One region of the Brevibacillus schisleri genome, then DNA from elsewhere that is predicted to be linked to it. Evidence: riboswitches for the same ligand, from Rfam matches in the RefSeq annotation. Region 1 holds a riboswitch; the other holds the start of a gene.
The links. A riboswitch is a leader RNA that binds a small molecule or an ion and turns the genes downstream of it on or off. The one in region 1 is predicted to bind cobalamin.

Region 1 (7,953 bases):
CCGCGAATTTGCTTGGCTACCTGTTCTTCGGAGCTTTTTTGTACGAAAGCAGGCGTAACCGTACTCAACATTTCACGAACGAACCCCTTTAGACGAACATGGACCTGATAACGAGGATGCTCTCCGGTGGTAATCGGAATGATGTCCAATTGAACGTGCTCGATGCGCATGGTTGCTTTGGGAATGTTGTTTTGTCTCACAACGAGGCCAGCAAATTTCGTTTCAGGATTCATCCACCGGATCCCCATTAAATCACGATTGGGAAAGTAACCCTGCCAATTTCCACGATGAATGGCGTGGATGCCATCGATGGAGAGACGAGAAATAAAACGGTTATTTTCTTTCCAGGAACGCTTGTACAGCGTGATGTTTGGCAATAACACGGTGCTTGACGGCTCCCAAAAGTCCGAGATAAACCGAAAAAATTGGGTCGGCTCGATAAACGAACGCTGCTCGTAAACATCCTTTGGCTGATGCAAGAGAGAGTCCAATGGAGAAAATCCGACCAAAGAATGAGAGCTTAACACTTTGTCAATCGGCTCCCGTGTTCCGAATACCCATTTGGTGTAACGAATCAAACCGTATCGATTCATAATATCATGGGAGGTAATAACGCCCTTTTGCAAGAGACGCTCATGAAATACGAGGGAGGATACAAAGCCTAGAAATACGGGTACCTGTGCGTTTTTTTGCAGGTTATCAAAGGCAGATTGAAGTGTTTTTCCTTTTCCGATCGAAATGGTCGCAGGTGGTGCTTGAAGAGTGGTTGATGATTCCTGTTTCGCGACGGTAGACAGGTCGGTGGATTGGGCGTAGATAACATACTCATTGTTGACGTAATCAATGCCCATGGCAGATAAGTAGCGAAGATCCTGAAGTGATTTCTGGTCCCAGCAACCCCCAAGAAGAATGGATGCCAACAGCAGCACAGTAAAAGCGATGCGCATGCCCTTCATTTGTTATCGCCACCTTTAGCAAATCTCGTCCGAAAAAAGCTGGTCAAGGACTTAAACATGACATTGATCAGCGTGGACACAGAGTTGGAAGAACCCATCAAAATATACGATCTACCAAACGAGGTCAAGGTGGACAAGTAGTACACAATGGCAATCATTCCGAGTACAAAGCCGTACATGCCGATGGTTGCAGCAAGGAAGAAAACGGCAAAACGCACAACTGTTACCGCGCCGCTTAATGCCTGATTGACCAGTGTGAAGGAGGCGACGACGGTAAGGGAGCCGATAAACAGCATCGACGGTGATGTAAGTCCTGCACGAATGGAGGCATCGCCGATAATCAGTGCACCGACAAGTGCCAGTGTTTGCCCGACGTTTTTGGGCAGACGGGCACCTGCCTCACGCAGAAACTCAAAAATAAATAAAATGATAAATAGCTCCATCGGCGCGGAAAACGGTAACCCTTTTCTGCTTTGGGTAACGGTAGCGAGCAATTGAAACGGATATTGCTCAATATTATAGGCGGACAGGGCAATCCAGAAGCCAGGCAGGAAGATTGCGATCCAAAATCCCCCCAGTCGCAGCATGCGTTCCAGCCATACATAGGTAACCGGATATTGATCGTCTTCAGGAGTTTTGATCAGTTCCAGCAAGGTTACAGGTGCCACGATGCACAAGGGCGAACCGTCTACCAACACGATGACCTTGCCTTGCAGCAGCATATAAATCGCAAAATCAGGACGTCCCGTATAATTAACCAAGGGAAACACCGAACGAGTGTTGTCGCTCAGCATTTTTTCCAGAATGGCGCTGTTCATAATTTTTTTTGACGTACATTTGCGGAGTCTTTCGCGCATCATCTCTACCAGATCTTCAGATACCCCGTCTGTGATATACATCATGCCGACTCTTGTGCGCGAACGCGTTCCGAGAATAAAAGGCTCATAAGCCAGGGTAATGGTTCGCATACGCTTGCGAATGAGTGCAACGTTCGTGGAAATATCCTCAACGAAACCGTCCCGGGGACCTTTGATCGAAATCTCCGTATTGGCTTCCTCAGTGCCGCGCTCTGGCCGCTTAGAAATATCCCAGGCGAAGGGAGGAGTATCACCAATGAAAATCAGCAAATCTCCAGCGAAAAGTCGCTCAATCCACAGCTCTGAATCCGTGAAAATGGGGATGAGGGGCAAGGAGCGCAAATCTCCCTCAGTCAGGAAACGTTCAATCTGTGGTAATGCCGTATCTTGTAATTGGCGAACGTCTGCAAGTCCTTCGCAATAAAGCATTAGCACTGGCTGATCCTCGGATGTGACTGTGCGCATAAAAATGACGTCCGCACAATGCGCGAATTTTGCTCGCAGTTCCTCTTCAAGGGTCATGGCCTATTCCCTCCTGTTTGGGTGGTTTGCGCAGGGAAATCAGGATGAGTGCGAGTGTGACAATGATCATAATGACGAAATAAAGCGGATAGTATACGTACGTTAGGAAGGAAACGAACTGCATGTCGCTATACGGGAGGCTGGTAAATGCGATCATGCTCCCTCCGAGAAACAGGATCGTGTATTTGCGTTGTTTTCTGGTATGGATCGTGAGTAATTCTCCCAGGAGCAGCAAGCAGATGGTGATTCGAATAAAAGCGCCAGAGAGCCACTGGAAAATCGAGAAGAACTCCATATTTTCGATGTCTTTTCCGATGGTGAGGAGCCGCCATTGTTCAAATGCCGGAAAACGTTGACGCGCAGACTCGACCGGTCCGAATTCTGCAATAGCCCCCGTCAACGGACTGAGTGTCAACAGAAGCGTGATGCCGAGCATAACGAAATAGTGTACGAGGCGGAGTGGCTTTCGGACGTGATGCTGAAGCAATAGCAACAGAAACAGCTCGGTAATACCGCCGCCAAAGTAGAGCGTCCCCACTAGCAGAGGACGATAACCGTTCTGGAATAGCGGCAGTAAAAGACTATAATCCTTTTTGGGAATATTGCCAAAAGCGACGAAAAATCCAAGCAACACAACAATAGGCAGAAGAATTCCTGCTGTGATACCAACGGAGGTCATTCCCCCGATAGCAGCGAGCACACATAAGCCCATCAAGGCGATTGCAGTCACCCACTCGGGTGTGCGAGGCAGATAGTTGACGGTAGTCCATGTCTGGGTATCGATCAGATTGGTTAACGCCATCAAATACAGGCAGATCATGATCGGAGTGAGTAAGAGATGGCTGACAATATTTCCTGTTCGCTGCTGAAGCCATTCATACAAGGCTTGTTGCTTTATTGTTCGATTGATTACAAACAATAGATACACCCACAAGGAAAAAGGAATACCAGCAAGCAACACGCTCAACCAAGCATCTCTTCCGGCTTTACTCAGTAAGAGGGGAATGACGGTTACGTGGTTCGTAATGCCGATCGTCAGCATCATCACCATAATGGCTTGACCAATCCCGATTTTTCCGTCCACTTTCATGAAAGACTAATCCCCCTATGCGTGGTGGTGCTGTTAGGATTTGCCTGCTTACTTGGAAATATGTATCACGTATAAAGGTTACATCCTCCCGAAAAAGTATGGTATTCTACTATGAGGTAAAAAGGTAGAAACGGAGTAAGGAGTGCAGCCGATGTATCAGCTCATAAGAAAATATCTGTTCCAACAAGATGCGGAAGAGATTCATGAAAAGACAATTGGTGCCTTAAGGCTGGTGGAGGATTCTGCTCCAGGCAAAAGCATCCTGAAGATGATCTATCAGGTAAAAGACCAGCGATTGGAGAACAAGCTGTGGGGAATGACGTTTCCGAATCCAGTCGGACTTGCAGCCGGTTTTGATAAAAATGCAGAAGTCTATCATGCGTTGGGTGCTCTTGGTTTTGGGTTTGTGGAAATCGGGACATTGACGCCGCAGGGGCAGCCAGGCAATCCAAAGCCCCGATTGTTCCGATTGCCGGAACATCAAGCTGTCATTAACCGGATGGGCTTCAACAATCACGGTGCGTATCTGGCTTCCCAGCATTTGGTCGATTACGCATACTCAGATGTTCCGATTGGGATTAACATTGGGAAAAACAAAGTAACGCCGAATGAAGAAGCGGCCGTCGATTATAGCAAATGTATGGACATGCTCTATGCATACGGTCACTATTTCGTCATTAACATCAGCTCTCCGAATACCCCGAATCTGCGTGACTTGCAGGAAACGGAGAGCTTGCGTCATTTGGTGCGTGCAGTAAAAGAAAAGGCAACCGAAATGGAAGGGCGTTCCATCAAGAAAAAGCCGATCTTGCTGAAAGTAGCGCCAGACATGTCAGATGAGCACATGCGCGATGTTGTTCACGCTGCTGTAGAAGAAGGCATTTCCGGAATTATTGCGACCAATACGACACTGTCACGCGAGGCCGTCTCTGGTCATCGCTTTGCCGAGGAAGCGGGCGGACTGAGCGGTAGACCTCTTACAGAGCGTTCCACAGCTTGGGTGAAGGAGATTTATCAAGAAGTAGGAGACAAGGTACCAATCATTGGTGTCGGCGGTATTTATAATGGGGAAGACGCCTACGCGAAAATCCGGGCAGGAGCCAGTCTTGTTCAGGTGTATACGGGGATGATTTATCAGGGCCCAGGTATCGCCAAACAAATCAACAAAAAACTGCTCAAGCTCATGCAACGCGATGGTTTTAAACATATTAGTGAAGTAATTGGCGTAGACGCAAAAGAATAGATAGAACAAAGTACGCATAGGTAGATGGTTCCGTTTGTAGTGGGTCATCTACTTATGCGTTTTTGCTTATATTCTTCCGATTTATGTAGTGATCCGGTATAATGATGTGGGACAAACATGAATTGTCAGTCAATTGCATATAGTCGGCGTTAGGTGCCTTTATGTGACGCATAAAGGGTAACAGGGAATCGGGTGAAAGTCCCGAGCGGTCCCGCCACTGTAACCAGGGAGCTCTCTTTGAGAAGGAAACCACTCATCTTCGTATGGGGAAGGACAAGGAGCGCATGGATCTGGAAGCCAGGAGACCTACCTAGTAGCCACACCCACAGAACCTTCGCGGAAAGGAGCGGTGAATACGAGGCAATGAGGCTGTCTAGTCAGTCTGTTGTTTTGTGTGCACATCTCGTCCACTGATGGATGGGATTTTTTTGTTTGGAGGAAAGAATGAAAGCCAGTGAAGGAGGATAAACATGAATCGATCTCGTCTCGTATCTACTTGTTTGATGATCGCGGGCTTTGTCTTGTATTTTTTGCTCAATGAACCTGAGACAGGACATGCAATGCACATCATGGAAGGGTATTTGCCATTATCCTGGGCCTTATTTTGGTGGGCTGTGTTCTTGCCATTCTTTATTCTTGGGATTCGCTCGATTAACAAGATTGTAAAAGAACATCCCGAGATGAAGCTCCTTATTGGCGTTGCAGGAGCATTTGCCTTTGTTTTATCTGCATTGAAAATCCCTTCGGTTACAGGCAGCAGCTCTCACCCGACTGGAACGGGCCTTGGCGCCATTATGTTTGGGCCTTTTGCGATGTCTGTGTTAGGGAGTATGGTGCTCTTGTTTCAAGCCTTGCTTTTGGCACATGGGGGTTTGACTACGCTAGGGGCAAATGCTGTATCCATGGCTGTGGTAGGACCTATGGTGGCATACGGAATCTATTGGCTGATCATGAAAGTGGCCGGAAGTCAGCGTCTGGCGGTTTTTGCGGCGGCGGCTTTGGCTGATCTCGCTACCTATGTGGTGACTTCGCTTCAACTGGCACTCGCATTTCCAGCTGAATCTGGCGGAGTGTTGGCTTCGTTTGCCAAATTCGCAGGAATCTTTGCGTTCACGCAAGTACCGCTCGCTATTAGTGAAGGTCTGTTGACCGTTCTTGTTTGGAACTGGTTGTTATCTTATAACGCAAAAGAGCTTACACAGCTTCGTTTGCTCAAACGGGAGGAATCGCTGTGAAAAAAGGATGGAACTGGCTTTTACTCTTGGGGGTAATCGTACTGGCTACTGTCCCGCTGTTACTAGTGCAGGACTCGGAATTTGGAGGCGCAGACGGCGTGGCAGAGGAAGCGATCAAGGAAATCGCTCCGAACTACGAACCATGGTTTCAACCGCTGATAGAACCGCCAGGGGGAGAGACGGAGAGTCTATTGTTTGCGGTGCAGGCGGCGTTGGGAGCGGGAGTGGTTGGCTACGCCGTGGGCTTGTACAAAGGTCGGCTGGATAAACGGAAAAAATGAACGGATTGCAGCTTGATTCTCTCTCTTATCAAAACAGGCTAAAACATCTGCCGCCAGCTCATAAGCTATTGCTGGCGAGTGCAATGTTACTGCTCGTCCTGGTGGGACATGTATGGATGCAGATGGCGGTCGTTGTTTGGATGACGATATGGGTAGTGGTGTATGCCCGTATTCCTGTCCGTATCTACTGTGCCTTTATGATCGTGTCACTCTCGTTTTTCGCGGCGGGGCTCCCTGCTCTATTGATTGAAGGGGCGAGAGCAGGAGGAGTACAGGTCCAGGTCGCGGCAGCATGGGAATTCGGTACGTATGTGCTCTATGTGCCGATGTCCTCCTTCAGTAAAGTTTGGATTTTATTTTGGCGGACCATGGCGAGCTTATCTTGCTTTGCTTTCCTTTTGTTTACCGTGCCGTTTGCCGAAATCTTGCAGGTGCTTCGGCGGCTTCATATGCCTGTTCTTGTGACTGATTTATTAATGATCATGTATCGGTTTATTTTTGTGTTGGTAACGATTTCTCACCAGCTCTGGATTGCCCAACGTTCGCGCGGAGGTCATCGCGGCTTCCGGGCGACACTTCGGGATGCAGGGGTTCTCGTTGCGCAATTGTTTGTCAGAGCGATGCGCAAATACGAAGCCCTGCACAAAGGAATGGCGGCAAGAGGTTTCGGGGAGAGCATGCAGGTGCTCTCGTTTCATTCCCATGCCCGCTCGCGCCGCTATGAGTGGGAATCAATCGCAGGCTGTATCCTGCTGGTGCTGCTTGAGTGGTGGACAGGAGGTTGGCGGTTATGACATCACGGTTGTTGGAGTTCATCGATTTGCAGTACACGTATCCAGGAGGGCGGGGACCAGTCCTGTCAGGGCTGTCCTTATGGATTCCAGAGGGGAAAAAATGTGTTCTTTTGGGGCGGAATGGCTGTGGGAAGTCGACCCTGTTCTTGCATGGAAACGGGATTATCGAGCCACAGAAGGGACAGGTGCTGTGGAAGGGGAAACCCATTGTCTACAAACGAGCCGTATTGCAAGAGATGACGCAAAAGGTAGGCTTGGTCTTTCAAGATCCCGAGCATCAGTTGATCGCAAGCACAGTCGCGGAAGATATATCCTACGGTTTATGCAATCAGAAGCTGCCCGTGGACGTAATCCGGGCAAAGGTAGAAAAGGTGCTGGATGCATTCGGGTTAAGAGAGCTGGCAGAAGCTCCGATTCATCATTTGAGCCTGGGACAAAAACGGAGACTGGCACTCGCGGGGGTCATGGTCATGGAGCCGGAGCTTCTGCTATTGGACGAGCCTACTGCGTATCTGGATCGCTATCAGACCAAAAATTTGCTGCGGGAGCTCGATGCCATTCATCGGCAAGGAACGACTGTTTTGATGGCAACACACGATATGGATATTGCGTTTGAATGGGCCGAGTGGATTTGCATCATGGATGAAGGCAGGCTTGTGTTCGCGGGAGATCCGCAGGAGGCATTGGAAAACAGAGACATGCTGGAAAGCCTTCATCTAGGTATGCCGTTGCTCGTGGATGTGTGGGAGGCACTGCCTGAGCAGTGGAAGCGAGAGTTGGGCGGAAATATTCCACGTTCGGTCGACGAGCTGCGAAAAATGCTAAGTGTTCAGCGGGTGTGGTGAATGGAGTGGGCGCTTTCGGGTAAGCTAACCCCAAAAAGCCATGGAGGTAAGCAGTATGGAACATGACTCTGTCTCGAGTTCATCTGTCCCGAATCATCAGGAAAAAGGAATCCCTCGCCAAGTGAAGGAT
Region 2 (7,953 bases), 2.0 Mb from region 1:
ACGCCGATTTGTAGTAAAAATAGTTTTCCTGCGACAAGTATGGCATCGGGTAATACGTCGTAGAGTTGGCATACGTTCTCGTTTCGATATGCTCAACAATTGGCATCACACTAGAAGTCGCATTCTGAATGTAGGAAATGCTCTGTGTCGGTGCAATCGCCAAACGGTACGCATGATAAACGCCATGCTTTTGCACCTTTTGCTGTAGATCCGCCCAATCCGCTGGCGTCGGAATGTGCATTCCTTCAAAGAGAAGCTTAGCTTTTTCCGTCCGCGGGCTGTAATCGTTCGTCACGTACTTGTTAAAATAAGTGCCTTTTGCATATTCCGATTGTTCAAAGCCCAAGAAGGTCTTGCCTGTTACCTTGGCAATTTCCATACTTTTTTCCAAGGAGTAGAAGTTCATCATCATGAAGAACGTACGGGCGAAATCTTTCGCTTCTTCACTTTCGTAAGCGATTCTGTTCTTTGCCAGATAACCGTTCAGGTTCATTGCACCGAGACCTACGGAGTGCAGCTCGCGGTTTGCCTTTTGAACGCCTGGAGCGTTTTCTACGCGCGTCATGTCACTCACGGCTGTAATGGCTTCGATTCCTTCGTGGACGGATTCACGGATCATTTTGCGTTCCATCACGTTGACAATATTGAGCGATGCCAGATTGCAGCTAATATCGCGACGAATGATATCCATCTCGCCGTAATTGGTAATCGTCGAAGTCTCCTGTAGTTGGAAGATTTCCGTGCACAGGTTGGACATTTTTACCGAACCGAGATCTTTCAGTGCATGGTTGTTGTTCGCATTCGTTTTGTTCATGATGTACGGATAGCCCGATTCCATTTGGATCATCGCGATTTTGGTCAACATCTCGCGTGCGCTCATCACGGTCTTTTTCTTGATGCGATCGTTAGCAAAGAGCTCGTCGTACATCTCATCGAGGTCCATATCATCCAGATGCACACCGTATTCTTTGTACACGGAGTATGGAGCAAACACAGTCAGTGGCTTGTTTTCCTCAGCCAGCTTGTAGAACACGTTTGGTACGATCAGGCCGATGGACAACGTTTTGATGCGGGCTTTTTCATCCGCATTGATCTTTTTGCAATCGAGAAACTCGTTGATATCCCAGCCGAAGATGTTGTAGTACGCTGCACCTGAGCCTTTCCGTTGCCCCATTTGATCCGCGTAGGAAAACGCATCTTCCAACAGCTTGAGAACCGGCATGACACCTTTTGCCGCGCCCTCGACGCCTTTGATCGGCTCTCCTCGTCCGCGAAGCTTGGACAGGTTTACGGCTACACCGCCGCCAATTTTGGATAGCTGCATACAAGTTCCCAAAATAAAGTTGATGGAATTCAGTGAATCATCCATTTCGAGCAAGAAGCAGGAAACCATTTCTCCCCGGCGGCTTTTTCCTGCGTTCAGGAAAGTTGGTGTCGCTGGTTGCAAGCGTTGGTCCATCATGGATACTGTTAAACGCTTAGCGAGCTCAAAGTCACCTTGTCCAAGGGACAGTGCCACAACGGCCACCCTGTCTGGATACTGCTCCAAGTACATCGATTTATCGTTCGTTTTCAAAGCGTAATCTTTATAAAATTTGGAGATAGCCATATACGAAGCAAATTGAAAATCGGCGTCATAGGCCAAACGGAAAACTTCATCGACCTGCTCAACAGTGTATGTTTCATAGACGTTTTCATAGAAGTCATTCTCGATCAAATAGTCCATGCGTTCTTTCACACTGCCAAAAGTCATCGTGTTGGACTGCACTTCTTCCATGAAGACCGCAACCGCCTCCCGATCCTTTTCCAGTTGATAAAATCCGTCGTTGCCACGCTGCATCAGTTCGTTGTTCAATTCAATATGCCGCAATTGCTGCCACCCCACTCGTAAATTGTTCCACGTCACGGCCGGTACCGGACAGTTCGAATTTTGAAATCACCGGAACGCCATATTGGCTCGCGATCGTATCCGCGCTTTTGGCAAAGCTGGTTCCCCAGTTGCGGTTGCCGCTGGCAGATACCCCTCGCAGATGGACATGATTTCGCTTCAGGAACGTCGCCACCTTCTCCGGCACTTGTCCGAATCCCGTCGTGTATGTGATCAAAATGAATGGCTCGTCCAACACCATATCTTGATCAATTTCCACATGTGGCAAATTAATTTTGTTGACGAATCGTCGGACGTTTCCTGTTTTTGAATCATAAGCGATTAGCATGTCCCTCATCCTATCCTTGCTATTTTTACTCTGTATGTACGTTATTTAGCCAAAGTAAAAGCGCATCCGACGTTTACATGCCGAATGCGCGTGATGACTTCCATCTAGCAATTCGCCAATGCGAATTGAGCGCTCGAACACTTCCCTATCTCCCGTAGGGTAAACAGTGCAAGCGGTTAGGCAGGTCTCCTGGCTTTTGGATCATCGCTCCATTTTCACCTTCCCGATCCTTCATGATCAGTGGCCTTCTTTCGCAAATGGAACTCTCTCATTACAGTGGCGGGACCGCGTCGGATTCTCACCGACTTCCCTATTAAGTCTACCAAATCTGGCTGGTAAACACCTTACCGCATCAATATGTAGTTGGTAAAACTTACTTTACCTCAATATATCGTAGGAGTCAAGCTCAGTATGGGCTCTTTTCGAAAACTAACTATTCTCCTTTTTCGGCTATTTCCAATCTCTGGTTCTCGTTCATATAATAGATTTTGTGTGTGTTGGTTAGCCTTGGAGAGATTGGAGAGTCGCCCTCATGAAAAGCACCGACTATCAACCTGTCGTCATACCTCGTTCATACCGTAGAATCATGACTTATCAAGAGCGTGACTATCACATTTTCGTAAGTATACCTGCCGATCCCCCTCCGGAATCAGGCTTTCCCGTCATATATTTGCTAGATGGCAACTCTGTTTTTGCCACTATGACCGAAGCGATACGGATACAATCACGTGGCCCTGAACGAACTGGCGTGTATCCTGCTATCGTCGTCGGGATTGGCTATCCAACAGACGACCCATATCATCCTGCTCGTTTCTATGATTACACGTATGAAGTTCCCGCCTCAGAGCTTCCTGGCAGCCCAAAAGGAGCCGAGTGGCCACAGATGGGGGGAGCGGAGCAGTTCCTCACCTTTTTAGAGGAGGAGCTCAAGCCTAGCATCGAAAACGACTTCCCCATCGATCGGACGCAGCAAGCGATTTTGGGACATTCGCTAGGCGGCTTATTTGTCTTGCATGTGCTTCTGTCGAGACCACACGCGTTCCAGCGGTATATTGCCGGTAGTCCCTCTATCCACTGGAATGAGAGCGTGCTGCTTGCAAAGGAAAGTCAATTGCCGAGCCTGCTGACAGATGACCTCGACGTCCATGCACTCCTGACGATCGGCGAGTTGGAAAACGATGGGCGATTCTTGGTCAAAGAAAAATCACTGGCGATGATCGAACGATTGTCCTCCATGGGTAAGGGCCAAATCAAGGCTTCCTTTAACGAATTTGCCAACGAAAATCACTCGTCTGTTTTGCCAGTCTTCATTAGTCAAGGACTCAAATTCGCCACGAAAAAAACTGCCCGCTACTAGCAACGGGCAGTTTTTGTTTATCATGATTCGCTTACTGTAGAGATAACACTTTGGTGATTTGGGGCAGCTCTTCGATGGCAGATACAATCGTTGGTGTAATCTCTTCATCAGTCACAGAGATAAGCAGGGCATTCTTCCCTTTTTGCTCGCGGGATACATTCAACTTGGAAACATTGATTTGATACTCGGCCAGTTTTCGTGAGACATCATAAATCACGCCTGGATAATCGATATGGCGAACCAACAATCCGTGGGCCCCTGGAGGTATGCGACAAGCGCAGTAATTGATTTCACTGATGTACACTTCTCTCCAATCTTGCGCAAAGGTGTACTTGTTCGCTCCTACACGCAAAATCGCCAAATGATTCGCATATTCGCCAGAGCTGTGTTGGACAGGAATCTTTGTCCCGAGTCCTTCCACTAGCAATGTTGCGATTTCCTCTTTATTTTCATGAGCAAGAATACTTAATTGTGCACTCGCTAACTCTGGCTCGAGTCTTCGAATCAGTTCAGCCAGTTCACGCAATCCAGCATATTGGGTCATGTGATGCCTTCACTCTCCCAGTCAGGTTTATCCTTGTTTTTACGGCAGAATCCATGCTTCCGGCTCTTTCTTGATGGAGGATTCGTTATCAGCACGATACCAAGCCGTCAACGTTTGCCCATCTTTCGTATAGTAGATACGGTAGATGGTATTGCCTTTTCCGCCGTTGGTAAAAGGACTTTCCTCCAGCGGAACAGCTGTCACTCCACCCGCGTTTACAACCCCGCCGTTCTCCTTGATGACGTTTTGGATCGTCACCATATGCTCTTTACCCATGGAGGCCATCCCGAAATAAGAGATGATCGCCAAGAGAACTGCTCCCGCCAAAAATGAAACGATAATCACTTTTGATTTTTTCGTAGCATCCACCGAGTGCTTCCCCCGTCTATCTTAGTTCTCTTTATCGACTAAGCGTACCTTATCAATCGTACCCCCACCCAAGCACACTTCCCCATCGTAGAAGACGACAGCCTGACCAGGTGTCACTGCTTTTTGCGGCTGATCAAATACAACTTCCACGTTGCCATCCTCCAGCAGGTGAACGGTTACTCCCTGATCTGGCTGGCGATAACGGAATTTGGCTGTACAAGTAAACGTTTCGGATGGTTTCTTATCACTCACCCAGCTCACGTTGGTCGCCAAGAGACTCTTCGAGTACAGACGGATATGATCAGAGCCTTCGCCAACGATCAGGGCATTCCGTTCCAGATCCTTGTCTACAACAAACCAAGGCTGTCCGCTTGTACCATGACCTCCGCCAATCCCTAATCCTTGTCGTTGACCCAATGTATAGTACATCAGTCCGTCGTGCGTACCGATGACTGCTCCATCTACGGTCTCGATATTTCCTGGTTTGGCTGGCAAATAGTTTTGCAGGAACTCGCGGAAGTTGCGCTCCCCAATAAAGCAGATCCCTGTACTGTCCTTCTTTTTCGCTGTATAGAGTCCCGCTTTTTCCGCGATCTCCCTTACTTGCGGCTTCGGGAGATGACCAATCGGGAACATCGTTTTGGAAAGCTGTTCTTGGCCCAATACATTCAAGAAGTAAGTCTGGTCCTTGTTGTTGTCAACGCCGCGAATCAGCTTGTACTCGCCATCGATGTACTTGACCTGCGCGTAATGGCCGGTAGCAATATAATCCGCCCCCAGATCCATCACCTTGGCGAGAAGCTCACCGAACTTGATTTCACGGTTGCACATGACATCCGGATTCGGTGTACGTCCCCGTTTATATTCATCCAAAAAATACTGGAATACCTTGTCCATGTATTCTTTTTCAAAGTTTACCGTGTAATATGGAATGCCGATCTGTTCACAGACGCGCCGGACATCCTGGAAGTCTTCTTCCGCCGTGCAGTGGCCGAATTCATCGGTATCATCCCAGTTTTTCATGAAGATGCCGATGACGTCATATCCCTGTTGCTTAAGCAGGTAAGCCGTCACGGAGGAGTCGACTCCGCCGGACATGCCGACAACGACGCGTGTATCTTCTGGTCGCTTCATAAGTCTTTCTCCTCTTATTCAATTTGTACCATTACAGATTACCATGTTTCGCAAAACAAATCATGTTTTGTTGCACTTTTGCCCGATAGAATGAAAAAACGCCTGACGCATAGTTGGCGCCAGACGTTTGGTAGCAAGGTTATGCCTGCGTAGATTCATCCTTGATTTCCGCGCGATATCCCTCGATGCTTTCTTCACGACGCTGATTCTTCGCTTCGAGGTTTGCTTTTTCCTCTGCAGAAATCTCTCCAGCATGAGCCGTCAGATAATCTTCGGACTCACGAATGTTCTCTTCCGTATTGGAAATCATCTGTTGAAGCTTTTCTGCATTGTCAGAACGGTCATCCGGCTTCGCCATAATCGATACGCCTCCTACAAAGGGTTATATTCAACACCTTTACCATTGTGCGCCAATCATGGTTTCTTTATGTACCCGTGTTATAATAGAAGAAACGGATTAAACGAAAAAGAGGGTTTCACCTATGGCTTCCTTAGATTTGTTGGAAAGAAAGCTACTTCGGATCATCTCTGATACCGATCCCGTCCGCCTGAAGCGACAATGGGTGAAGGGACAAAAGGTACCTGAATCCGAAGTGGAACAGCGCATGCGAATTGATCTTCTCTTACGCAGACTCGACAAGCTACCTGAGGCCAAGCGTCAAGAAGTGCTTGCGCTACTCAAATGGTTTAAATGGTAGAGATTAGCGGATGGACGCTCCCAGACGCCACTGGCCGTCTATCCGATTCATTTGCTTTCTATCCACGATCGCATCTTGATTCAGCGGTCCATAGATGTGTGGATACAGCAATCCATCCTTCGCAGCCTCGTATTTGACTTCCGAAGTCGTTTTCGTTTCATCGACAACGAGTACATACAACTCATCGTCAAACTGTGCGTAGACGCGGTTTGCTACCTTTTCAAGCAGCTCGTCCCCTTTTGTCGCGTGAATAAAACCTTCTTGCTCGTAATCGCGCGGTAAGTAGTGATCTTTGTCCATCCACTTTTCCCAGTATGTTTTTGGTACCAAGCAGTAAATGATAGAGTCTTGCATGCTTCTCCCCCACATTCGATTATTTTTTTGGCATTGCTTTGTTCAGGTGACGCATAGCTTTATCATAGAACATCTTCTCCATTTGCCCCTGATCGTATCGCCATTGAACGAAGTTACGCAGAGAGTGCAAATCCACCCAGGCATCCTTCGCTTGCGGATTGCGGTCAGGTACCTCTCCCGTTATTTCACCATCGTAGACAAGCTTCGCCATCTCAGTTGGGTGCATGCCGATCTGATAAGCGATTTGATGTAAAGCTATTTTCATGGAACCTCCCCTGCTCTTCAAGGATACTTCTTATCTTCCGTCTATTGTGCCAGTCTTTTCGAATGATGCCAAGCCCCTAGCCCTACTCCCAAAGCATGTACCTTCCTCCCTTGCGTTTTGCTACAATGAACAGAGCATTTTAAGGAAGGGGTGGTATTCCATCATGTCAAAACAACGAAATCAACCACGAAAGAAATGGTTCCAGCGAAAACGCATCTGGATTCCTCTTCTTTTCATCGCTTTCCTGTTTCTGGGTAACAGCTCTTATCTTGCAAAAGAGCCAGAAGGCGAGCCTTTTTTACTTGCTCACCGGGGAATGGCGCAAACCTTTCATATGGAGAACATCACCAACGAAACCTGTACGGCGGAACGGATTTATCCACCGGAGCATCCGTATCTGGAAAATACGATTCCGTCCATGCAGGCGGCTTTTGATGCAGGCGCGGACGTTGTTGAGCTCGATGTACAATGGACCAAAGACAATCGATTCGCCGTGTTTCATGACTGGACGCTTGACTGTCGGACAAATGGTACTGGTGTCACGAGAGATTATACCTTGGCCGAATTACAACAGCTCGACATTGGCTACCATTATACAGCGGATGAAGGGAAAACCTTTCCCTTCCGTGGAAAAGGGATTGGCATGATGCCCGCTCTCGATGATGTGCTACAAACATTCCCTAATCGCTCGCTGCTTATCCATATCAAAAGCAATGACCCACTCGAGGGGAAAGCGTTGGCGGATGTTTTGGCGACATTGCCTGCAAAACGACTGGCGCAGCTCTCTGTTTATGGCGGTGACGAGCCAATCGAGACATTGAAACAACAACTGCCCCAACTGCGTGTGATGTCTATGGCGACAATGAAAAGCTGCCTGATCCCGTACATTGCAGCAGGTTGGTCCGGATATGTACCACAAGCCTGTGCACAAACCCAATTACAGATTCCTGATCAGATTGCCCCATGGCTCTGGGGTTGGCCGAATCGGTTCATGGCAAGAATGGAAGCAAAAGACA

Region 2: another riboswitch for cobalamin. It lies ahead of nrdI (class Ib ribonucleoside-diphosphate reductase assembly flavoprotein NrdI); the one in region 1 lies ahead of ACUUHJ_RS26460 (energy-coupling factor ABC transporter permease).

Annotation. Positions count from the first base shown of each region.
Region 1 covers NZ_JBVNDM010000001.1:5,559,201-5,567,153, reverse strand. The annotation lists gene ACUUHJ_RS26480 (Ger(x)C family spore germination protein) at 1-956, opposite strand, end outside; gene ACUUHJ_RS26475 (spore germination protein) at 953-2,335, opposite strand; gene ACUUHJ_RS26470 (GerAB/ArcD/ProY family transporter) at 2,325-3,425, opposite strand; gene ACUUHJ_RS26465 (quinone-dependent dihydroorotate dehydrogenase) at 3,577-4,668, shown strand; cobalamin riboswitch at 4,803-4,996, shown strand; gene ACUUHJ_RS26460 (energy-coupling factor ABC transporter permease) at 5,139-5,903, shown strand; gene ACUUHJ_RS26455 (energy-coupling factor ABC transporter substrate-binding protein) at 5,900-6,184, shown strand; gene cbiQ (cobalt ECF transporter T component CbiQ) at 6,181-6,978, shown strand; gene ACUUHJ_RS26445 (energy-coupling factor ABC transporter ATP-binding protein) at 6,975-7,823, shown strand; gene ACUUHJ_RS26440 (hypothetical protein) at 7,879-7,953, shown strand, end outside.
Region 2 covers NZ_JBVNDM010000001.1:3,592,066-3,600,018, forward strand. The annotation lists gene nrdE (class 1b ribonucleoside-diphosphate reductase subunit alpha) at 1-1,870, opposite strand, end outside; gene nrdI (class Ib ribonucleoside-diphosphate reductase assembly flavoprotein NrdI) at 1,857-2,216, opposite strand; cobalamin riboswitch at 2,379-2,578, opposite strand; gene ACUUHJ_RS16790 (alpha/beta hydrolase) at 2,749-3,573, shown strand; gene ACUUHJ_RS16795 (ACT domain-containing protein) at 3,605-4,117, opposite strand; gene ACUUHJ_RS16800 (hypothetical protein) at 4,157-4,486, opposite strand; gene mnmA (tRNA 2-thiouridine(34) synthase MnmA) at 4,508-5,620, opposite strand; gene tlp (small acid-soluble spore protein Tlp) at 5,760-5,978, opposite strand; gene ACUUHJ_RS16815 (hypothetical protein) at 6,103-6,318, shown strand; gene ACUUHJ_RS16820 (DUF952 domain-containing protein) at 6,322-6,672, opposite strand; gene ACUUHJ_RS16825 (hypothetical protein) at 6,692-6,937, opposite strand; gene ACUUHJ_RS16830 (glycerophosphodiester phosphodiesterase family protein) at 7,101-7,953, shown strand, end outside.